Regions from separate parts of the Neobacillus sp. NPDC097160 genome, predicted to be linked through region 1. Evidence: riboswitches for the same ligand, from Rfam matches in the RefSeq annotation. Region 1 holds a riboswitch; each other region holds the start of a gene.
What was found. Region 1 has a riboswitch for S-adenosylmethionine ahead of ACIQXV_RS01450 (methionine ABC transporter ATP-binding protein). Riboswitches for the same ligand answer to the same signal wherever they lie in the genome.
Positions count from the first base shown of each region.

Region 2: linked by a shared signal. The riboswitch ahead of ACIQXV_RS10770 (YezD family protein) and the one ahead of ACIQXV_RS01450 (methionine ABC transporter ATP-binding protein) in region 1 are both predicted to bind S-adenosylmethionine.
Region 3: linked by a shared signal. The riboswitch ahead of ACIQXV_RS02785 (sugar ABC transporter substrate-binding protein) and the one ahead of ACIQXV_RS01450 (methionine ABC transporter ATP-binding protein) in region 1 are both predicted to bind S-adenosylmethionine.

Region 1 covers NZ_JBIWDU010000001.1:335,242-342,054, reverse strand. The annotation lists gene ACIQXV_RS01480 (hypothetical protein) at 1-265, shown strand, start outside; gene ACIQXV_RS01475 (hypothetical protein) at 267-1,019, shown strand; gene ACIQXV_RS01470 (GGDEF domain-containing protein) at 1,298-1,891, shown strand; gene tagU (polyisoprenyl-teichoic acid--peptidoglycan teichoic acid transferase TagU) at 2,013-2,930, shown strand; gene ACIQXV_RS01460 (MetQ/NlpA family ABC transporter substrate-binding protein) at 2,973-3,800, opposite strand; gene ACIQXV_RS01455 (methionine ABC transporter permease) at 3,818-4,492, opposite strand; gene ACIQXV_RS01450 (methionine ABC transporter ATP-binding protein) at 4,482-5,495, opposite strand; SAM riboswitch class I at 5,588-5,693, opposite strand; gene ACIQXV_RS01445 (zinc-binding dehydrogenase) at 6,433-6,813, shown strand, end outside.
Region 2 covers NZ_JBIWDU010000006.1:186,903-193,715, forward strand. The annotation lists gene ACIQXV_RS10745 (PAS domain-containing sensor histidine kinase) at 1-343, shown strand, start outside; gene ACIQXV_RS10750 (response regulator transcription factor) at 363-1,013, shown strand; gene ACIQXV_RS10755 (ABC transporter ATP-binding protein) at 1,325-3,136, shown strand; gene ACIQXV_RS10760 (hypothetical protein) at 3,287-3,568, opposite strand; gene ACIQXV_RS10765 (Fur-regulated basic protein FbpA) at 3,835-4,053, shown strand; SAM riboswitch class I at 4,273-4,374, shown strand; gene ACIQXV_RS10770 (YezD family protein) at 4,403-4,597, shown strand; gene ACIQXV_RS10775 (phosphoadenylyl-sulfate reductase) at 4,677-5,393, shown strand; gene ACIQXV_RS10780 (sulfate permease) at 5,482-6,549, shown strand; gene sat (sulfate adenylyltransferase) at 6,770-6,813, shown strand, end outside.
Region 3 covers NZ_JBIWDU010000002.1:170,130-176,942, forward strand. The annotation lists gene ACIQXV_RS02775 (ABC transporter permease) at 1-671, opposite strand, end outside; gene ACIQXV_RS02780 (sugar ABC transporter ATP-binding protein) at 673-2,175, opposite strand; gene ACIQXV_RS02785 (sugar ABC transporter substrate-binding protein) at 2,243-3,358, opposite strand; SAM riboswitch class I at 3,485-3,592, opposite strand; gene yfkAB (radical SAM/CxCxxxxC motif protein YfkAB) at 3,721-4,212, opposite strand; gene ACIQXV_RS02795 (hypothetical protein) at 4,244-4,393, opposite strand; gene ACIQXV_RS02800 (hypothetical protein) at 4,515-4,739, opposite strand; gene ACIQXV_RS02805 (hypothetical protein) at 4,771-5,427, opposite strand; gene ACIQXV_RS02810 (helix-turn-helix domain-containing protein) at 5,536-5,805, opposite strand; gene ACIQXV_RS02815 (helix-turn-helix domain-containing protein) at 6,040-6,534, opposite strand.

The DNA.
Region 1 (6,813 bases):
CAGTAAAAACAGTTTAAATGTCGTGAAAGAAAGTCTAGGCAGCAGCTGGAAGGCTGGTGAAATGACGTACATCAATAATCATTTTGACAAACTGGCAACAGAGCTTTCCCGGTTAGCAAGTGAACTAGAGTCAATTGGTCACGACATCCAAAGTACAGCAAATGAAATACATAAAGAAATAGAAGCAAAAAAAGCGGCAGAGACAAAAGCAAAGGCGGAGGCGGAGGCCGCTGCAAAAGCGAAAGCGGCGAATCCAGGAGAATAGTATGTTAAAAAATTGTAACGAAGCAGACTTTTATGAACTTAAGAACGTGGCAAACGGGCGTTTAAGCCCTGACCGCATCTCTGCCTTTTTTTGGGTCACCTTTTTTATTAGCGCGGTTTCCACATTGGTTGTGGATGTCGGAGCCGGTTCGATGATGTTTATTAGTGATGACTGGCTTCAATTTATTAGAATAGATATCTATTTATTACTAGTAAACCTCTTGATAGCCATTTTTTTCACATTTACCAAAAATACGTATAAGTTTCAAAAGTTCCAAGCCATTTTATTGACCATTTTTAGTTTAAAATTGTCACTTGATTTTTATAAGGTCTACTTTCTCGCTTGTGAAGACCGCCTTGCTCCGGGGTATATGTGGACGACTGGCTTTGTTCTGATTGGCGGAGGGCTGGTCTATTTAGCCCTTTCGACCTGGAGATCGGTCAGAAGGGTCAAAAAAGGGGCGTTCCGCAAGGGCGGGAAATTACTTTACGATTTTCAAACGTCCAAAGGACATATTAGCCTATCGTTTGTGATTGGGGCCACTATTTTTGGAGGTTCAATCATCAAAGCCATTTCAAGCAACGGCTATGGTTTATTGGAAATATACGTGTTACTGGGGGCATTTGCCCTAATGCAATACCTGATTGCCATGGCCTGGCCTGAGTTTTTTCTCATCGCCTACTGTAAATTCCGCTTCGACTCCTTTTTGAAAAAGCCGCCTGCAAAACTAGCAGAAAGAGGAATGAAACGATGAAATTTAAACGAAAACTCATTGACCACTCCTTGCTTTACATCGGGGGAGTAGTTTTTTTCAACCTTTGCTAATGAAGGACAAATCTCTACGCAATCTACTCTCATTTGTCCTTCATCGCCCTCAAGAACGTGCTGTAGGTATCAGCACTCCACCATCAGGATTCGACTTTTGTCAATTTTTCGACTTTTGTAGAAAATTGGCAGATTCCCCCGTTGTTTATAGTAAAATTCTTTTGTAATCCCTTGCTCTCAAATTCACGTCTATAGAAGGAAATAGGTATGGATCAGAAAATGAATAAATGGCTCAATAATCCTGTCTATTTTCGCTGGGGATTTTTTATTCTATTGCTTATGAATGCCATCTTGTATTACTACCAAATCGAGCAGAATCATTTATATGTATTTTATATCCTGGCCACCGTATTTTTAGGGATTGGTTTCTACAAAAAACCAATATGGTTTTTATTCATTTTTACGACAGTTGTGGTCATTTGCAGACTTTTAAGCGGACCAGAACAATTTAGTATCCTATCCGACATCAATAACTTTAAAACTATCAACGATAATTTCGGACACAAAGAAGGGGATAACCTATTAAAGGTCCTTTCCAGTCAATTAGAAAAAAGTGTCCAGGATACAGATATCGTTGCCCGTTGGGGTGGGGATGAATTCATCATCCTCTCGAAAAACAACAATACCAATGAAACGATGGGGCGAATACACCAAAATCTTAAAATGATCTCAACCACTTACAAAGAAATCAGCGTTTCGGCCGGTACTGCTATCTACCCCAGTGATGGCAAAACACTTGACGATTTATTAAGAGTAGCGGATAAAAAAATGTACAATATGAAAATTCGTCTAAAAGCTTAGAGGGTATTTTTTTATAAACATCAACCACTTCTAAAATACATTTCCATATTTTTTACATATCAAATAGCCTATTATTTTGGTAAACTGAGAAGCAAGTGATTTTTAGGAGGTTTTTTCCAAAATGAGATCTCGAAAAAAGAAAACATGGAAAAAGGTGACCGCGGCAATTCTCTCTCTGTTGGTAATTGGTGGAGGAGCTTACGGGTACACTGTATATAAATCATTGAATAAAGCAGTTGACGCAATGCATCAGCCGATTGAGCGAAAACAATCTGAAAAACGGGACGAAGCTGTCTCGCTCAAGGCTAAAGATCCGTTTTCAGTCTTAATGCTTGGTGTGGACGAGCGCGAAGGTGACAAGGGCCGCTCCGATACGATGATTGTCTTAACGGTCAACCCAAACAACAATTCAGTGAAGATGCTCAGCATTCCAAGGGACACCCGTACCGAAATTATCGGCAAAGGGAAAGAGGACAAAATTAACCATGCTTATGCTTTTGGCGGGGTTCCAATGGCGATGGATACCGTCGAGGATTTCCTTGATATTCCCATTGATTATTATATCCAGGTGAACATGGAAGGATTCACGAGTATGGTTGATGCCGTTGGCGGCGTCACCGTTCAGAATGATCTAGATTTCAGCCAAGATGGCTTTCATTTTGCAAAAGGAGAGCTTACTTTAAATGGTGCTCAAGCCTTAAGCTATACAAGAATGAGAAAAGAAGACCCTCAAGGTGACTTTGGCCGCCAAACAAGACAGCGTCAAATTATTGAAGGTGTGGTCAAAGAAGGAGCAAGTCTTTCAAGCTTAACGAAGTTTTCCGATATTTTTACCGTCCTTGGCAAAAATGTAAAAACGAACCTTACATTTGATCAAATCGCATCGATTCAAAAAGGGTACAAGGATGCCGGAAAGTCCATTCAGCAAATGGAGATTAAAGAACAAGGAACAATGATTAATCACATCTATTACGGAATGGTGTCAGCTGAAGAAAAGCAAAGAGTGCAAAATGAATTAAAAACGCAACTCGAGTTATAGATAACGAACCAATCCCTTCTCGATTTGAGAAGGGACTTTTTTTTATTTCATCCAATCGGGTTTTCCGAAGCCTTTGAATTGGTCGTCAATGATTTTTTCGAAGTCAGCAGATTCTACAACGGCTTTAATATCCTTAGCCAGCTGGGTATCTTTATTTTCTGTTTTGATGGCAACGACATTGCGATACGGATTAAGCATGTTTTCAAGCGCTATGGCATCAAGCAAGTCCATCTTAGCAGCTAAGGCGAAGTTTCCAGGAACAGCAGCTAAATCGGCGCTATCAACAGAACGAGGCAGCTGACCAGCTTCAATCGGCTGGAATTTCAAGTTTTTCTTGTTTTCCGTAATATCCTTCTCTGATACTGTAATCGGATCGGCCTTTTCATTGATTTTAATCAACCCTTCATCGCGGAGAGTATTCAAAGCACGGGCCGCATTCGTCGGGTCATTCGGAAGGGTAACCGTTGCCCCATCCTTTACTTCATCTAATGATTTATATTTTTTTGAAAAAATACCCATTGGTGCTGTTGGAACCGAAATCAAAGCAGACAAATCCATATTGTTTTCTTTCGCAAAACTTGCAAGGTAAATCGAGTTTTGGAAAAGGTTCGCTTGAATATCACCATTATCTAACGCTTTGTCTGGTTGTATATAATCGCTAAATTCGACAACTTCCACTTTATAGCCCTTTTTCTCTAATCCAGGTACAATTGCCTTCTTTAACATATCACTATACGGACCGGCGGTAGCCCCTAATTTAATATCCTTGGATTTGGCATTTGCCTTATCACTGCTTTCTGAATTGCTGCCGCAAGCTGCTAACGCCCCTACGACTAAAAGTAAAACCATTGCTAAAAACCATTTTTTCATGACATTTTCCTTCTCTCTTATTTTCTTTTATCAACAGATTTGGCTACGAAATCACCAAGAAGCTGAACAAACTGAACTAAATTAATTAATATAACAACAGTCGCAATCATGATGGTATTATCGTAGCGATAGTAACCAAAGCGAATCGCTAAATCACCGATTCCGCCGCCGCCCACTGTCCCCGCCATCGCCGAAAAGCCAATTAAACTAATGAGTGTTAAGGTAATACCGGAAATAATCCCCGATCTTGCTTCAAGGAGGAGGACATCCTTAATGATCATCCATGGAGTAGCACCCGCAGCAATCGCTGCTTCGATGACCCCTTTATCAATCTCTCGTAATGCCGTCTCGACAATTCGGGCAAAGAATGGAATCGATGCCACCGAAAGCGACACGCTCGCGGCAGTTGGCCCTATCGTTGTCCCAACGAGAAAATTGGTTAATGGAATCAATGCTACCAACAAGATAATAAATGGAATCGACCGAATTAAATTGACGATAAAACCCATGCAAACTTGAAGTCCGCGATTTTGCAAAAACAATCCTTTGTCCGTGACATATAAGAGAATTCCCACTGGCAGGCCAATGGCAATGGCAATCACTAAAGAGATGATGATCATATAAATCGTTTGGACAAAAGCTGTATTAATATCAGGAATCAGTTCTAAAAGATGCTGAAAATCAAAGCCCATCGCGTAACACCTCCACTTGCGCTGCCCGGTCTTCGATATACTGAAGCGCCGTGCTTACTTCCTCCTTCTGCCCTTTCAGTTCCATAATAAAGATGCCCAGCGGCAATTCTTGAATATATTCAATCGAACCATGAAGGAAGTTCCCTTTTACGTTAAATTGCTGGAGCATATCGGAAATGACACCCTCACCGGCGACTTTCCCCTTGAAGGTCACTTTTATGATCGGACCCTCACAATTTTTTAAAATGGCTTCCGGAACATCAAAGGACACGACACTTTCAATAAATTCCTTTGTCAGTTCGGCCCGGGGGCTGGCAAACAGGTCATACACCGCGCCCTCCTCAATGACCTTTCCATCCTGCATGATCGCCATGCGGTGGCAAATTTCCTTGACCACATTCATTTCATGGGTAATGAGCACAATGGTGATATCGAGTTCCTTATTGATTTTTTTCAATAGATTCAAGATCGACTTTGTTGTCGTTGGATCCAATGCAGAAGTCGCTTCATCGCATAAGAGCACCTTCGGATTATTGGACAAGGCCCGAGCGATCCCAACCCGTTGTTTTTGTCCCCCGCTCAGCTGTGCAGGGTAAACATCCCGTTTATCCGCAAGCCCGACGGTTGCCAGCAGTTCTTCGACCCGTGCTTTGATTTGGCTTTTTGGATAGTTGGCAGCTTTCAAGGAAAACGCAATATTCTCAAACACTGTTTTTTGGCTGATTAGGTAAAAGTGTTGAAAAATCATCCCAATTTTTAACCGTGCTAAACGCAGCTTCTCCCCTTTTAATTGGGTAAGATCAGTGCCATCCACGGTAATCGCGCCTGAAGTAGGCCGCTCCAACAGATTGATACAGCGCAAGAGCGAACTTTTTCCAGCGCCGGAATAGCCGACAATCCCGTAAATTTCCCCTCTTCGAACGGAGAGCGAAACCTCATCAACACCTTTTACCGTGCCATTTTTCGTTTTATAAACCTTTGTAAGATTCTGAATCTCAATCATATGCTGACCTCTTTTTTTATATCCAATAGTTTTGGAAAAATTAAAATGCCCCTTTCAACTGAAAGAGGCATCGAAATACAAACGGATATTTCGACTTATCTTTCAGAATGAAAGTCATTCTGCAGGAATTGGCACCTTCCCAAAAAGGGGGTTGCCGGACGTCATAGGGCCTTGTCCCTCGGTCGCTCGCGATAAGTGTTTATGAGTTTATTAAGATAGTTTAGATATTACTAATCTATTTTTATTTTGTCAATCATCTGAAAATAGTATTCCACCTTAGTAAAACGCTTCCATTCCTATAAAATCAATCAATAAAGTAGGATTAAAAATATTTTGAAGTAGGGGGACGGTTCTTTCACTTCAAAAACGGCGAATAACGATGAATTACTAAGAAAGCGATGGGAAACATCGCTTACATTGGGAATGTTGTCGTTTTCAATCCAATTGTTTCCGTTTTCAGCAAGATTGTCTAAATACACCATATCCTTGATAATAAAGGTATCAAATCAATAGGAGGAAATAAATATGAAAAAGTTATTAGCAACCATCATTGAAAAAATCGAAAACAACCACGAATACCTTCCCTTTCATCTTGTAGAACCAGTTCGTCCCATCTCAAAAAAATAATGAGCTGGGATGTTTTTTTTTTGCAAAAATAATTCTCCAATTCGTCCTCATGAACCCCTCATATGGACAGTACCACCAATTCCTTTGCTAGTTTTGTCCTCATGAACCCCTCATGCGGACAGTTTCACCCATTCCTTTGCTAGTTTCGTCCTCATGAACCCCTCATGTGGACAGTTTCACCGATTCCTTCACAAGATTCGTCCTCATGAACTTCACATCTTTTCTCAATTTCTTTTAAAATTTCATTTTTCAGATTATGATTATTATATTGAGTATTTTTATAAACGTAATTGGAAAAAGGAGTGATTGGATGAAAGCCATTATTCATGCTGAGAAAACGGGTTTTGATGGATTATCGTGTCGTGAAACAGAAGAACTGCGTCCACAGGCGGGGCAGGTACGCGTACGCCTGAAGACCGCAGGCTTAAACCATCGTGATTTGTTCGTGCTTCAGCGTCATAAACCTACGGAACCACCACTTATTATCGGTTCGGACGGTGCTGGAGTTATAGATGCTGTCGGTGAGGGTGTCGTCGGACTTCAGGCCGGGGATGAAGTCATCATAAATCCAAGCCTTAGGTGGAGAGAAAAAAGTCCGGCACCCCCAGAAGAATTTGACCTTCTTGGCTATCCAGACAACGGTACCTTTGCGGAGCAGATCATCATTCACGCTGAGAATGTCGTGCAAAAA
Region 2 (6,813 bases), on a different contig from region 1:
TTTTAAAATTGCTTTTCATACAGAAAATACAGCAAGCCTTTCATTAAATGAAGAACTGACAATCGGGATTTATCGGATTGTCCAAGAATTATTGAACAATGCAGCGAAACATTCAAAGGCATCGATGTTGCATTTTAAGATTAGGAAACAGGATACATTACGACTTGAATACTCTGATGATGGTGTGGGTTTCGAGGCTCTCAAGTTGAGTCCCTCCTTTACCAACATGGGCCTATCAAGTATGAGACAGAGAGTCCAAAGTCTTAACGGCCGCATTGAGTTTTATACACATCCGAATCGCGGCTTGAAGGTTATGATTGATTTTCCGATTATGGGCTTTTAAACAAGAAGAGGTGTTAAGGATGATTAAGATATTAATTGTGGATGACCACTTATCCATTATTGAAGGAACAAAAATGCTTTTAGAGCAAGAGCCGGATTTTAAAATAACAGTAGAAAATAGTTCGTTAAAAGCCTTGGATCAGATCAAGCTAAATCACTATGATGTATTGCTTTTTGACTTGTATATGCCGCATCTTAACGGACTTGAACTTTCAAAACAGGCTTTAGCCTACAACCCGGATTTAATTATTTTAATATACACAGGTTTTGATATTAAACCACATTTTAATTTATTGGTGGAAGCAGGCGTCTCCGGCTTCTTGTCGAAAACGTCTTCGAGAGATGAGCTGGTTGCCGGGATACGATGTTCACTAAGGCAGCAGGTCGTTTTGCCCCTGTCGTTGGTAAGAGAATTGAGGAGACCTGGCATTATTGCTGGCGGTAATAATTCCCAAGAAAAAGTGATTTTGTCAGCATTGGAAGAGGATATTCTTTCAGAGCTAGCGAAAGGTAAAAGCACTAGAGAAATTGCTTTAACCTTATCGATGAGCCAGCGGTCGCTGGAATACAATTTAACTTCGCTATATCAAAAGTTTGGTGTGAGAACGAGGGTCGATACCATTCAAAAGGCAAAACAACTGGGATTGATTCCCGAGGAAGAATTGAAATAGAAATTGAAAAATCCGCTAATTGGCGGATTTTTTTTATGGAAAAGGGCCGGAGCAGCACAAAAGCGGATCAATAGTTCTGAGTTGAGTGGAACATTCGGAACCCTGCAAAAAGCTTTCGGAATGACCCGAAATCTATGCGGGGTTGATACACAAAGTATGCGGATTGTCAGGATGCTAAACACCGTAAAATGAAATCATCTTAGAAATCGCACTCTGAAAAGTATTTACTGTCGGGTAACCACTGTTTACTGGCGAACAGCCCACTTTTCATGCGAATCCACAAAGTTATATTGGGAAAGGAGTTTAGTAGAATGAATGATTTTAAGTTATTTTTACCATATGTGAAACAAGTAAGCAGATTGTATCTGATTGGATTTGTTGGCAGCCTATTTCGGTTCCTAATTCCACTTTTTGTTCCGCTGATCTTAAAATACATTTTTGATCATCTTCTTCAAAATGAGTCATTGTCTCGTTCCGAAATGCTTGAACAACTATTCTATATTGCTGTATGTATGCTCGCAGTCTTTATCTTTATTCGAACACCGATGGAGTATGTGAGGCAATTTTGTATTCACAAAGCCAATAACCAGATCATCAAAAGGCTTCGAAAAGATGCTTTTAAAAAAGTTCACTCATTGGATGCTAAGTATTTTGTCGATAACAAAAGCGGGGAAATTGGCACACGCTTTTTCGATGATATTGAAAAGATAAAAGGTTTCTTGACAGCTGTTTTCGGAAACATCTGGATTGAAATGATTGTGCTTTTGTTTGTCGTTGCGGTTATGATGACGCTGAATGTTAAATTGACCATCCTTTCTGTAGTGCTAGTTGGATTTCAATTTATGCTGGCTCATATTCTTTCAAAGCGGTTTAAAAAATCAACCCGTAACATGATGCGGTATCGTTCCGTAATGAGCGGGTTTATTTTTGAAAAAATACAAGGTGCATTTTTATCGAAATTATTTGCTGCTGAAAAGCGCGACAAACAAGAATTGGATCAGCACTTAACGCATTTCGACACATTAACAGATCAGCACGCTAAAATAAATGCAGTGATGCTAGCGTTAGTTAACGTTCTTTCTGATATGACACCATTTATTGTTGCAATCGTTGCAAGTCTATTTGTCATCGATGGCAGTATAACAGTCGGCAGTTTAATCGCGTTCTTTGCCTATGTGGATAAAATGCGGAGTCCTGTAGCTGCTTTAGTCAATGCTTACCCTGCGATCATGGAAGGAAATGTGGCCCTAAAAAGGATATTTGAGTTCCTCTCTACACCTGCTACAATTATTGAAAAAACGAACCCGGTTGACTTAACCCGGTTTGATCATTCGATTCAGTTCAATAAAGTATCGTTTTCTTATGATGGAAAAAACAACATTATTAACAACCTTTCAATGACGCTAGAAAAAGGGAAGACATACGCCTTTGTTGGAGAGAGCGGGGGCGGTAAGAGCACTATTTTACAGCTGTTGACTAGAATGTATGATGTAAATGACGGTATAGTTTTAATCGATGGTATGAATATTCAAGACTTTTCTTTATCTAGTTTAAGGGATCATATGGGAATCGTTACACAGGATAATTTTTTATATAGCTCGTCAATTAAAGACAATATTAAAATGGCAAAGCTTGATGCCACAGATGATGAGATCATTTCTGCCGCTCGAAAAGCCTTTGCGCATGGATTTATTTCCATGTTGCCGAAAGGATATGACACAGAAATAGGAGAACGAGGGATTAAACTTTCTGGTGGCCAAAAACAACGGATTTCACTTGCACGTGTATTTTTAAAAAATCCCTCTATTATTATACTGGATGAAGCCACAAGTGCACTTGATAATGAAAGTGAACAGCTTGTTCAAGAGTCAATTCAACACTTTGACAAGGAAAAGACCATCATTATGATTGCTCATCGGCTTTCAACCATTTTACATGCTGATACGATATTTGTTGTGAAAAACGGAGAAATCATGGAAAGTGGAAACCACGAAAACTTACTAAACATAAACGGTTATTATAAGGAATTATTTACAAGACAAAATACTAAGAGAGATTCTGTCACTGTGCTGCCCTATGCATCAAAGACAAATGGATTTATCACACATCAGCACGTAAACTAGGTTTACCCATAAGATTTTCAATCGTAAAAAAGAGAAAGCAAGATTAAAACTTTTGCTTTCTCTGAAATTAATTTTATCTATAAATAACAAAAGAGCATCCGCATCGACTGCTCATGATTAATTCTTGGTATTTAGGCGTCCGGCCTGCTCTTAATCATCGCTGCTTTCATGCTGGTCCTGCTCAGCATTCAATTCCTCTGGAGGATTAAAACCAAATGGTCCTCTTGGCATTTGCTCTACGCGAAAAATTGCCACAATAACCTCAATTCGTATGGCTACAAGTCTTGGACGAATTCGGCCCCTGCTTTCCAATACAAGAACATCATTACCAACCTCAAGAAGCCTTCCAGTAAAATTACCTTGAAGAGTAACAAGCTCCACTTCTTTCTTTAATAACTCATGGGCAATTTGATGAAAATTTAATTCCGTCATTGTCATCATCTCCTTCACATTACAGTAAATGCAGATTAGGCAAAATGGCATCAAGTTTTTAAAAAATTTTTCAAAAATAACTAAGCTAAGAAGGTAGATAATATTTCACTCGTATTAAATTATTACAAACCGCATAAAATGAACAGGCTAGTTATTGACGTTCATACAATTCCATTAAATGAATGTAATTAAATGATTATTCGACAATATTTGGGGTAAATACAATTTATAATGCCCTTAAGTCTAACGATTGGAGGGTTCAGATGATGAATCATTTACAACAGAATGAGGTTCAACAAAAAAGACATCTTCTAATTGATGAGCTCATTAAATCCGGCATTTATAAAATAAATAACAAGCACCTTTATGAATGGACTTTAAGCGATTTAGAGGAAGAATATAAAGATATTGAAAAACAAGTGGAAGGTAAGGATCTTGCTCCGATTTCCATGGATAGTGAGTGGGATTCCTTTTTGAATACTTAGTAAATGAGAGTAAAAGATACTTAAAAATATGAAGATGCAAGTGTAAAAAGCAGTTATTATGCTGCTTTTTTCTATGCGAATTTACCTAGAATGTCCGGCATTATTCGATACTAGGACAAGCTTAAAAAAGGTGCAAATGATAATTTTTTAAATTTTTCATTTTCTTATTTACTTAAAACCTATTGGTATGGTAGGATTAATTTCAATAAATATTATAAATTCTTATCAAGAGTGGCTAAGGGACTGGCCCGATGAAGCATGGCAACCTGCATTGTAAGGTGCTAACTCCAGCAAAATGACTTTCATTTTGAGCGATAAGGTGTATACAGAAATGTGACGCCTTTCCCGATTGGAAGGACGTCTTTTTCATGAAAGGGGGACGAATCAACTGAAAGCTGATGAAAGAGAAGAACTCATTGCGCATTTAGAGAAGATGCTGGAAACGTTAAAATTTGGATCGATCACGCTTGTGGTCCAGGATGGAAAAATTGTGCAACTTGAGAAAAATGAAAAGGTTCGTCTTCAACAAAATAAAAATCGCTGACTAGACAAACTAGAGGCGGTCTTCACTTTATTAAGTGGAAGACTGCCTTTTTTTCTTGGAAAAAAGGAGGCTTGGAGCCATGACAACTGCTATTACGTTTAATAATTGGAGACAAATTTCAGGTGATTTTCAAATTGAAGATGAAACAAAGGGTGCTCGTTCCGTTTTAGAGTGGGTATACCATTCTTATCCTGATGAGGAAATTGTTTATGCATCAAGTTTCGGGGCCGAAGCAATTGTGTTAATTGACCTAATCCAGCAAGTGAAGCCAGATGCCCAGATTGTTTTTTTAGATACTGGCTTACACTTCCCGGAAACGTATGAGGTGATTGATAAGATTGAAGCCCGCTTTCCGACTCTGAGGATTGAGCGCAAACAGCCAAAGGTAAGTTTAGATGAACAGGCGGCGGAGTACGGGTCAGCCTTATGGAAAAGAGATCCGAACCAATGCTGCCAAATCCGCAAGGTCATTCCCTTGAAGGAGACATTGACAGCAAAACAAGCGTGGATCTCGGGGCTTCGCAGGGAACAGTCACCAACAAGGGCAGAAACTGAATTCATAAATAAGGATGAAAAATTCGAGAATATCAAAATTTGTCCTTTGATTCATTGGACTTGGGATGATGTTTGGGACTACATCAGGGAAAAAGACCTCCCGTACAACACCCTGCACGACCATCAATACCCAAGTATCGGCTGCTTTCCATGTACACAACCTGCCGGGTCGGATGGTGACTCACGTGCCGGCCGCTGGGCGGGAAGTGGGAAGACGGAATGTGGTTTGCATACCCGCTGAGGTGAATCTTAACTAGTGGGGCTTTGCTGATGAAAGTTGAATCAAACAGTCAGTTCCCCACTGATGCGGGATAAAGGAGGCTTTTCTTTTGCTCACAATTATTGCATTAACAATTGGATTATTTTTCGCCATAAATATTGGTGCCAGTGGCGCGGCGGCTTCGATGGGTATAGCCTACGGATCTGGAGTTGTGAAAAAGCGGCTGGCCCTCCTGTTGTGTAGTATCGCTGTATTCTTTGGAGCTTGGCTCGGCGGCGGTGAAGTTGTCAAAACAATTGGCAGCGGGATTGTCCCGAATCACACCTTTACCGTTCCAATTGCCCTAATCGTTTTGTCGTCAGCTGCATTATCCTTATTTTTGGCCAATATCTTTGGCATCCCGCTCTCCACAAGTGAAGTGGCAGTTGGTTCTGTCGTCGGCGCCGGGATTGTGTACCAGTCGGTATTTGTCAGCAAGCTTGTCTGGATCATGTTTTTTTGGCTGCTTACACCGTTTGCCGCATTCGTTATCGCCATCGGTGCTTCCTATATTTTGAAAAATAAAAGGCTTAAAAAATGGATGGAGGCTCCAAAAGCTGTTCCTGTTCTATCTTTGCTGGTCGTTTTTATGGGGCTGTTTGAAGCCTTTTCGGCCGGGATGAACAATGTAGCGAATGCTGTCGGACCGCTAGTCGGCGCCAAAATCCTCTCTACCGGAACCGGCATTTTCTGGGGTGGCTTATTCGTCGCAGGCGGGGCATTACTGCTTGGGCAGCGCGTCCTTGAAACAAACGGAAAAAAAATAACGGCGCTGAAGCTGGAAGAGGGCTGCGTGATCTCAGGAACAGGCGCTACCATCGTGACAGTGGCATCTGTATTCGGGATCCCTGTCCCGCTGACTCAAATCACGACCTCATCCATTATTGGAATGGGCTTCGCGAAGCACGGCAGATCCGTTTTGAAAAAAGACATCGTCGTCCAGCTGCTTACCGTTTGGATCGTATCACCTGTCCTGTCGATGGTGCTGTCATACACCCTCATTCAATTGATCATCGAGCATAATTTTTACCCGATCATCGCTATGGTTGGTGTGCTGATTTCCGTCATCGGTGTGTTGTCATTGATGAAGCGGCAAAAGCCCGCGATAACAGTGCATCAGGAGGTTGTGAAGGATTAAGGGGAGAATGGGCCGCGTGGATGCGCTGATTGGAGTGGATTATGCGCTGATTGAAGCGTGTTATCCGCTGATTGAAACGTGTTATCCGCCGATTGGAGTGGATTATGCGCTGATTGGAGTGGATATCGCTGATTAGAACGTGTTATGCGCTGATTGGAGTGTATTATCCGCCAATAACAGCATTTTAAAACATTAATTATTGAAAGGATTTGAAGAAAATATGTCATTTTTACCTAAACCTCATGGAGGAAAATTAATTCAAGC
Region 3 (6,813 bases), on a different contig from region 1:
GAAAGCCGAGCGGCCTCTTTATTTCCGCCAATCACATACATATAACGGCCATGCTTAGTGTAGGTCAAAAAGATATGAACAATAATAACTGCCACAGCCATGATGATTATAATCCATGGAACCGCTCCAATTTTTGCAAAAAAAGGGCTGATGAGACCTGTTGCCATCGAGCCATCCGGCATCACCATATTTTGCGAAACCGATGCCCCTTTTGTATAGGTAAGTGCCGTCCCTTGAATGATAAACATCGTTGCTAACGTCATCAGCATATCCGGAATCCTCAGCTTCACGATCATGAATGAGTTTAATGCCCCAACTAATAATGATGCGAGAATGGCAGAAATGATGGCCACTACTATATTTTGCGAAAACCAGACAAACATCGAAATGACGATGGCGTTTGATAACGATGCTACCGAACCGACCGAGAGATCGAAACCGTCGACGGACAACGAAATCGTAATTCCGATGGCAATAATCGTCACAATCGAAATCGATCGTAAGATATTGATGATATTACTTCCTTGAATAAAGGTAGGATTCGCTATTGAAAAAATAACAATAAGTGCAAGAATCGTGATGATCGTTCCGTATTTATATAAAAAATGAAACAGCTCAAATCCCTTTTTCACTGGGGCTCCTTGATTCTTAGCTGAAATTTTTGCTTCCATTCTACCTGCCCCCTGTTGAATAAAATAATACTTCCTCTTCATTCGTTGCCTTTGTAACCAATTCCTTTACTGACCTGCCATCATATAAAACATAGATTCGATCCGTGATTCCGATCATTTCGGATAGTTCAGATGAAGCGTAAATGATGGCCTTTCCTCTTCTTGCCAATTCGATGATTAATTCAAAGATGTCCTTCTTTGCTCCTACGTCAACACCTTTTGTTGGTTCATCAAAAATATAAACATCTGCCTCAGCAACAAGCCACTTCCCGATTGCCACCTTTTGCTGATTTCCACCTGATAGATTTTGCACCTTCGTTTCTTCCGATGGTGTTTTAATACCAAGAAGACTGATCAACTGTTTTGCCGAATTTTTTTCCTTTTTTCTGTCTACAAAACCAAATACCTTTGAAAAACTTCCTAGATTCGCAGCGGACAAATTAGCTTCAACGGATTCAAGAATGAGAATTCCTTCTTTTCTCCGTTCCTCCGGGACTAAGGCAAGCCCGTTTTTTACCGCATCATATGGGCTTTTTAAGGATAATTTGTTCCCATTAATGATGATTTCTCCGCCTGTTAGTTTCTCCGAACCAAATAATGCTTTGCACAGTTCTGTCTTTCCAGCCCCTACAAGCCCTGCAATACCAACGATTTCTCCTGATTTAACGTGCAAATGTAAATCTTTAATTTTTTCCTTATCTGTAAGTCCCTTTACTTCAAAAACCGTGTTTCCAATTGCCGTATTTTTTTCTGGGAACTGTTCCTCCAGCTTTTGCCCAAGCATATGCTCGACAACTTTATTTTGGGTAATAGCGGCAATCTTTTCTTTTTCCACAAATTCACCGTTTCTCATGATGGTTATCACATCACACACTTCAAAAATTTCCGGTAAGCGATGGGAGATAAAAACAATTCCTACATCTTGCTTTTTTAACACTCGAACAATCCGAAAAAGTTCGTTCGTTTCCAGATGGCTCAATGGTGCTGTCGGTTCATCCAAAATCAGAAACTTACATTGATTCGAGATTGCTCTGGCAATTAAGATCATTTGTTTTTCCGCAAGTGTCAGCTCACTCACAAGCTTCTTTGTCGAAAGTGTGATGTTCATCCCCGTTAAAATTTCTGCTGCTTTTTGATGAAGCTTCTTCCAGTTTATCCACTGGCTATTCCCCATGTTATGGACGGTGTCGAGCAGCATGATATTTTCCGCGACAGTTAAATACGGTATGAGGGCAGTATCAACTTCCTGGTATACAATTTGAATTCCGGCATCCTGGGCACATTTTGGCGAACGGATATTGAGATGTTTCCCGTCCAGCGATATCTCCCCTGTGTAATGGTCATAAGCCCCTGATAAAACCTTCATTAACGTTGATTTCCCAGCACCATTTGCCCCAATCAATGCCTGAATAGTTCCCGTTTCCGTTGAAAAATTTACTTGATTCAATGCCCTTACACCTGGAAATTCAATCGAGATGTTTTTCATTTCTAATGTTGAGCCCATCGAACTTCCACCCCCTTATTAAAACGGCACCCCCTTAATCTAGCGAAAAAGAGAGTGCAGCTCACGATTACTTCTTATAATGCTTCTTTAATGTTTTCATCCAATCCTCTTCAAATGCTGTGGACTCGCCCCAGCCTGGAATGATTTTTGAAAGATTAACCATGTTTATAGGATCCTTTGACTTCTGAAGATTTTCTTGTGAAACAAGCGATGCTTCTAAATCATATGTTTTCGGTGTTTCTTCACCGGCTAATTTTTTCGCAAGTAATCTCATATCAACAGCACCGATTAATTTAGGGTCAACCGCAGCTGTATATTTCCAAGCACTGCCTTTTCTTTGGATATCTTGGAGGTCGGCATTCGACACGTCAATCCCATAGATTTTTACCTCTTCACGCCCTGCTTCTTTAAGTGCACGTGCTGCACCGATGGCAAAGGCATCCCAAGTAGCAAAAATCGCATCCAATTTACCTTTCGGATATTTATTCAACATCGCGGCCACTGCATTTTGCGTTTGGACACTTGTATCAGCAGCAGCTACCCCGAAACGCTCCACTTCTTTGATACCAGAGTTTTTTGCAAGCACATCCTGGTAAACTTTGTTGCGGCGGACCATTGGCGGGAAACCGTCTACCCATAGGTAAGCAATATTCGCTTTACCATTCGTTTCCTTTACAAGCTGGTCAAGCGCTAACGTCGCTAATGCCTCGTCATCCTGCGAAGTAATGGTTACACCCTCTACATTTGCTAAGTTTGGATTTGAATCAAACGCTACAACACTTTTTCCTTTTTCAACAATCTTCTTCACATCGTTAATTGTCGCATCATCATCGCCATGGGAGATGATAAAGCCGTCATAGTCTTGGTCTAGTGCCTGATTAATGGCATCATGGAATTTTGCTGTGTCGCCATTTGCCGTAAACACGTCCACTTTTAAACCTAATGCTTCTCCCTCTTCCTTTGCCCCTGCTAGGAATTGGGCAGTATGATCGTCACCGCCAATTTTGCGGATGACCTTGATTTTTAACTGATCCCCTTTGGAAAATGCTTCTGGTACCCCTACAAGCGAAACCTTTTTGTTGCCGCCTGCCTGCTTTGTTTCTCCTCCAGATGCACATCCTGTGAGTAGTAGTGTTGCTGCCAATGCTGATACGAATGTACTTTTTAAAATATTTCTTTTCATTTTAAAACTCCTTCTCTTTGTTTTTACTAATTCTCCGTTTCTCCTATAGGAAAAGTTTGTTTTTATGTAAAATAAAAAACCTCTCCAGAAAAGAGAGGTTTCATCACAAATAGAAGGACTACTCCTCTCTTATCTTTCAAACAAATAATTTGTTTGCAGGATTTAGCACCAATTCCTTTCCGGAACGGTTGCTGGGCGTCATCGGGCCAGTCCCTCTGCCACTCTTGATAAGAGAACGTAATATTCATTTAAAGTATTAAACTTAATTTAAACTCCTATTAATAAGTTGTCAATAGTATTTTGAATATTTCTAATTAAAAATATCCAAAATACTCGTATTAGATTTTCAATTTCCTTGTTTTTTACTTTTGTATTCTATTTTTTCTTAAGCTAAAGTCACAATCTCGATAATAGCTATTTTTTACTAAGATGTTGGGGCCGAGGCAGGAAACTGCTGGACAATGGCAGCTCAAATCTTTAGCCAATGTTGATGATTGCCAAGTTTCGTAGGCATCTTTCAGCTTCGTAGTTTGGATATTTCCTAGCGATGGTGTGTCACCAAAATCAGTGACAATTATGTCACCGTTAAATATATTTACATTTAAACGGGAACGGCCGTCCGGATCGTTTCTGACGGTGACATTCTTACATTCATACAGTCTTTTTAAAAGGTCTAAATCCTCTTGGTTACTGCTGCATGCATAGAATGGCAGTGTTCCAAACAGCATCCATACCTTTTCATCCCGTATATCTAGTAAGTGATGGATAGCCTCTCTAATTTCATCCAATGATAAGGTTTCAAGATTACTAGCAAAGTCGCTAGGGTACATAGATTGTAATGAATCTCTTGGCATTTGGCAATAAAAAAAAAAGAGCGTTACCCTGTTAAAGAGCTAACGCTTTGTTGACTAGTTTATTTAGATTAAGTTCGCCCTCTACTACAACTATAACGCCATTTTTACCTACGAAAATATTCTCTTGCTGCGGCTGCGGTCTTCCTAGTAGCTTTGCGATTTTAGAAGTTTGCTTATCCATCCTGCTAACGCCCTCTTTCGTTGTAATTTACAAAGATAGGCGCAGCCCTTCGCAATATTTGGTATCAATGGACAAAAAAAGAGCGCTAAGGCTGTTAATGCCCTGCGCTGCTTCTTCGTTATTACCTTTTCTCATAATTCGCTAAAACTAACTCTTTGTAACGCTTGTATGCGTTCGCTGCTGCCTTATTACCTAGCCCCTTTTCGTATAGCTTATAAAGGTCGTCTAAGTTAGGCGCTGCCGTGTTATAGCCTGTTAGGTCGGTGGTCATGTAGTCGGCGGTCGTATGTTTTAATACATTTTCGTCTCCTAGGATTAACATATTGTTAGTTATAATAACTCGCAAAATGTCACCCCCTTTCGCTGCTGCTGCGTTATTACATGCCCATTTCTACACGTTTAACAAATTCGCTTTTAGACGTGAAATAAGCGTATGAATTATTGGCATAGTGCTGTGTGTCTCTGCTAATTTCGCCTAATTTTTCCGCTAGAATGGAAGGCACAATGCCCGAATTTAACATAGCTTTTGCTCGTCCTAGTGCCTCTGTAGCCGCCTCTGCGCCTTGTGGCTGCGCTCTCTTGAATAACTCCGAATGAATGGCGCTTAGCTGCCGTTTAGCTTGGTGGCGGTCTTCTACCGTTCCAGTTAGCGCATAGCTTGATAGTTCTAGTACGCTTTCGGCGGCTTGCTTGGCTAGCGTTGGTTGTTCAACCTCTGTTAGCGTTTGAAGCGCCTCTAGTGCCGTCTTAGCGCTGCCTGCAAAGATTACCTTCGCTTTGACTTGCTGCATTTTACTATTGAATAACGCTTGCTCTACGTCGGAAGGTTGTGGCGTTCCTTTCGCTAATAGTCGTTCTGCGTCTACTTTGGCAGATACAACCGCCTCGTCATGCAACCGCTGCATGGCGTGTAAATCCTTCATCGCTTTTACTTCGAATTGGTTTTGTAGCCTCGTTAGTTTGTGCTGCTTGCCTTCGTGCGATAGTAGACGGTCTGAATTAATCTTGGTTCGTTCCGCTCGGTATACATCCATTACAAACGGTCTCATAACTGGAATAACGCTGTCTCGGATTTCTTGTGCCTTCGCTAAGCTTTCGTTAATTTTTTCTACTGTCATAGTGTTTTCGCTCCCTTTTCGTTTTTATAAGTCTGCTTGCTGCTGCAACTTCATTTTTAGGCGTGCATGGCTGCGCTTGTCTGCATCGCCTTCTAATAGTTCCGCAATCGTTACTAGGTCTTCCTCGGTATAACGTAGCGCCTTTTGTAAGCGTCTTATTGTGCTAGGCTGCGGCTCTTGTCTGCCTTTCTCATAACGGTTGATTGTTACAAGCGATACCTCTACCTTCTCCGCCAATTCTTTTTGTGATAAATTAACCGCTCTGCGAATATAGTTTAGTTGTTGTCCGTTCATGTTATCGTTCCTTTCGTTTTTGGTTGTGTAATTTCTATCGTTCGTTAGTCGTCATAGTGTAAATAAAGAAGGGCTAGCTAGCGAACGACTAACGCTAACCCTTTGCGCATATGATACACACATAGAGGGACGAAGCTTTCCCTATTACTAGGTACGACTAATTCCGCCTAACTTGGCGTGTATATGAGATATTCTTATCGTTTCTTAGCTGCTGCTGCGCTTGCCTGCCGCAAACTAAAACGGTAAGTCTTCGAAGTCTGTTGCTTCGCCTGCCTGCGTATCACTCTCACTATTGTGAACGCTCTTAATCTCGGCAAAGTAGCGCTCTTTTTCTTCCCTGCGCTCTTCTACCTTCTTGTATCGCTTGTCATATTTCGCTTTCACTTCGGGGAACTGCGTAAAAAAGTCCTCTCTGCTTAACGGCTTCATTGGTACGTATAAATTTCCTTTTGGTCTACGCACCACTTTAAGCAGCCCTAACGATTCTAGCGACTGAATATGCTTGTCTATCGTGCTTTCTGTTGTGGCGCAATCCGCCGCCAATAGCTTCATACTAGGGAAGGCGCATTTCTTCTCTGAGTTGTAGCGGTGGACAATCATCATATATAAAGTCTCTGCTCCCTTCATAAATTTGGGGTGGTGGCGGTACTGTAGTAAGTCTAGCGGAAAAGGTACGAATCCCTCTTTCTCTTTCCTTTTCTCGGTCTTGTCGAATACTCTCTGTTTCATGCTATTACCTCCTATTTGTTTTCGCAGCCTTTCGTAGCTGCTACGGGGATATAGGCGCAATAAACTTTATAATTTGGTACTCTAATTTTTAGAGTGTGGCTATAATTCTTATCATTACTTCTTTCTCGTTCTTTCGCATTAATCCCTTATGTTTATAATAGTTATTGCGTTAGCTCTTTTGCGTTAGCAAATGACAATATATTCTTTAATTTTTATTCATTAATTCTTATTTAGTAATTCTTATTTAGTGCTAGTCTTACAAGTAGATAACTATAGAAA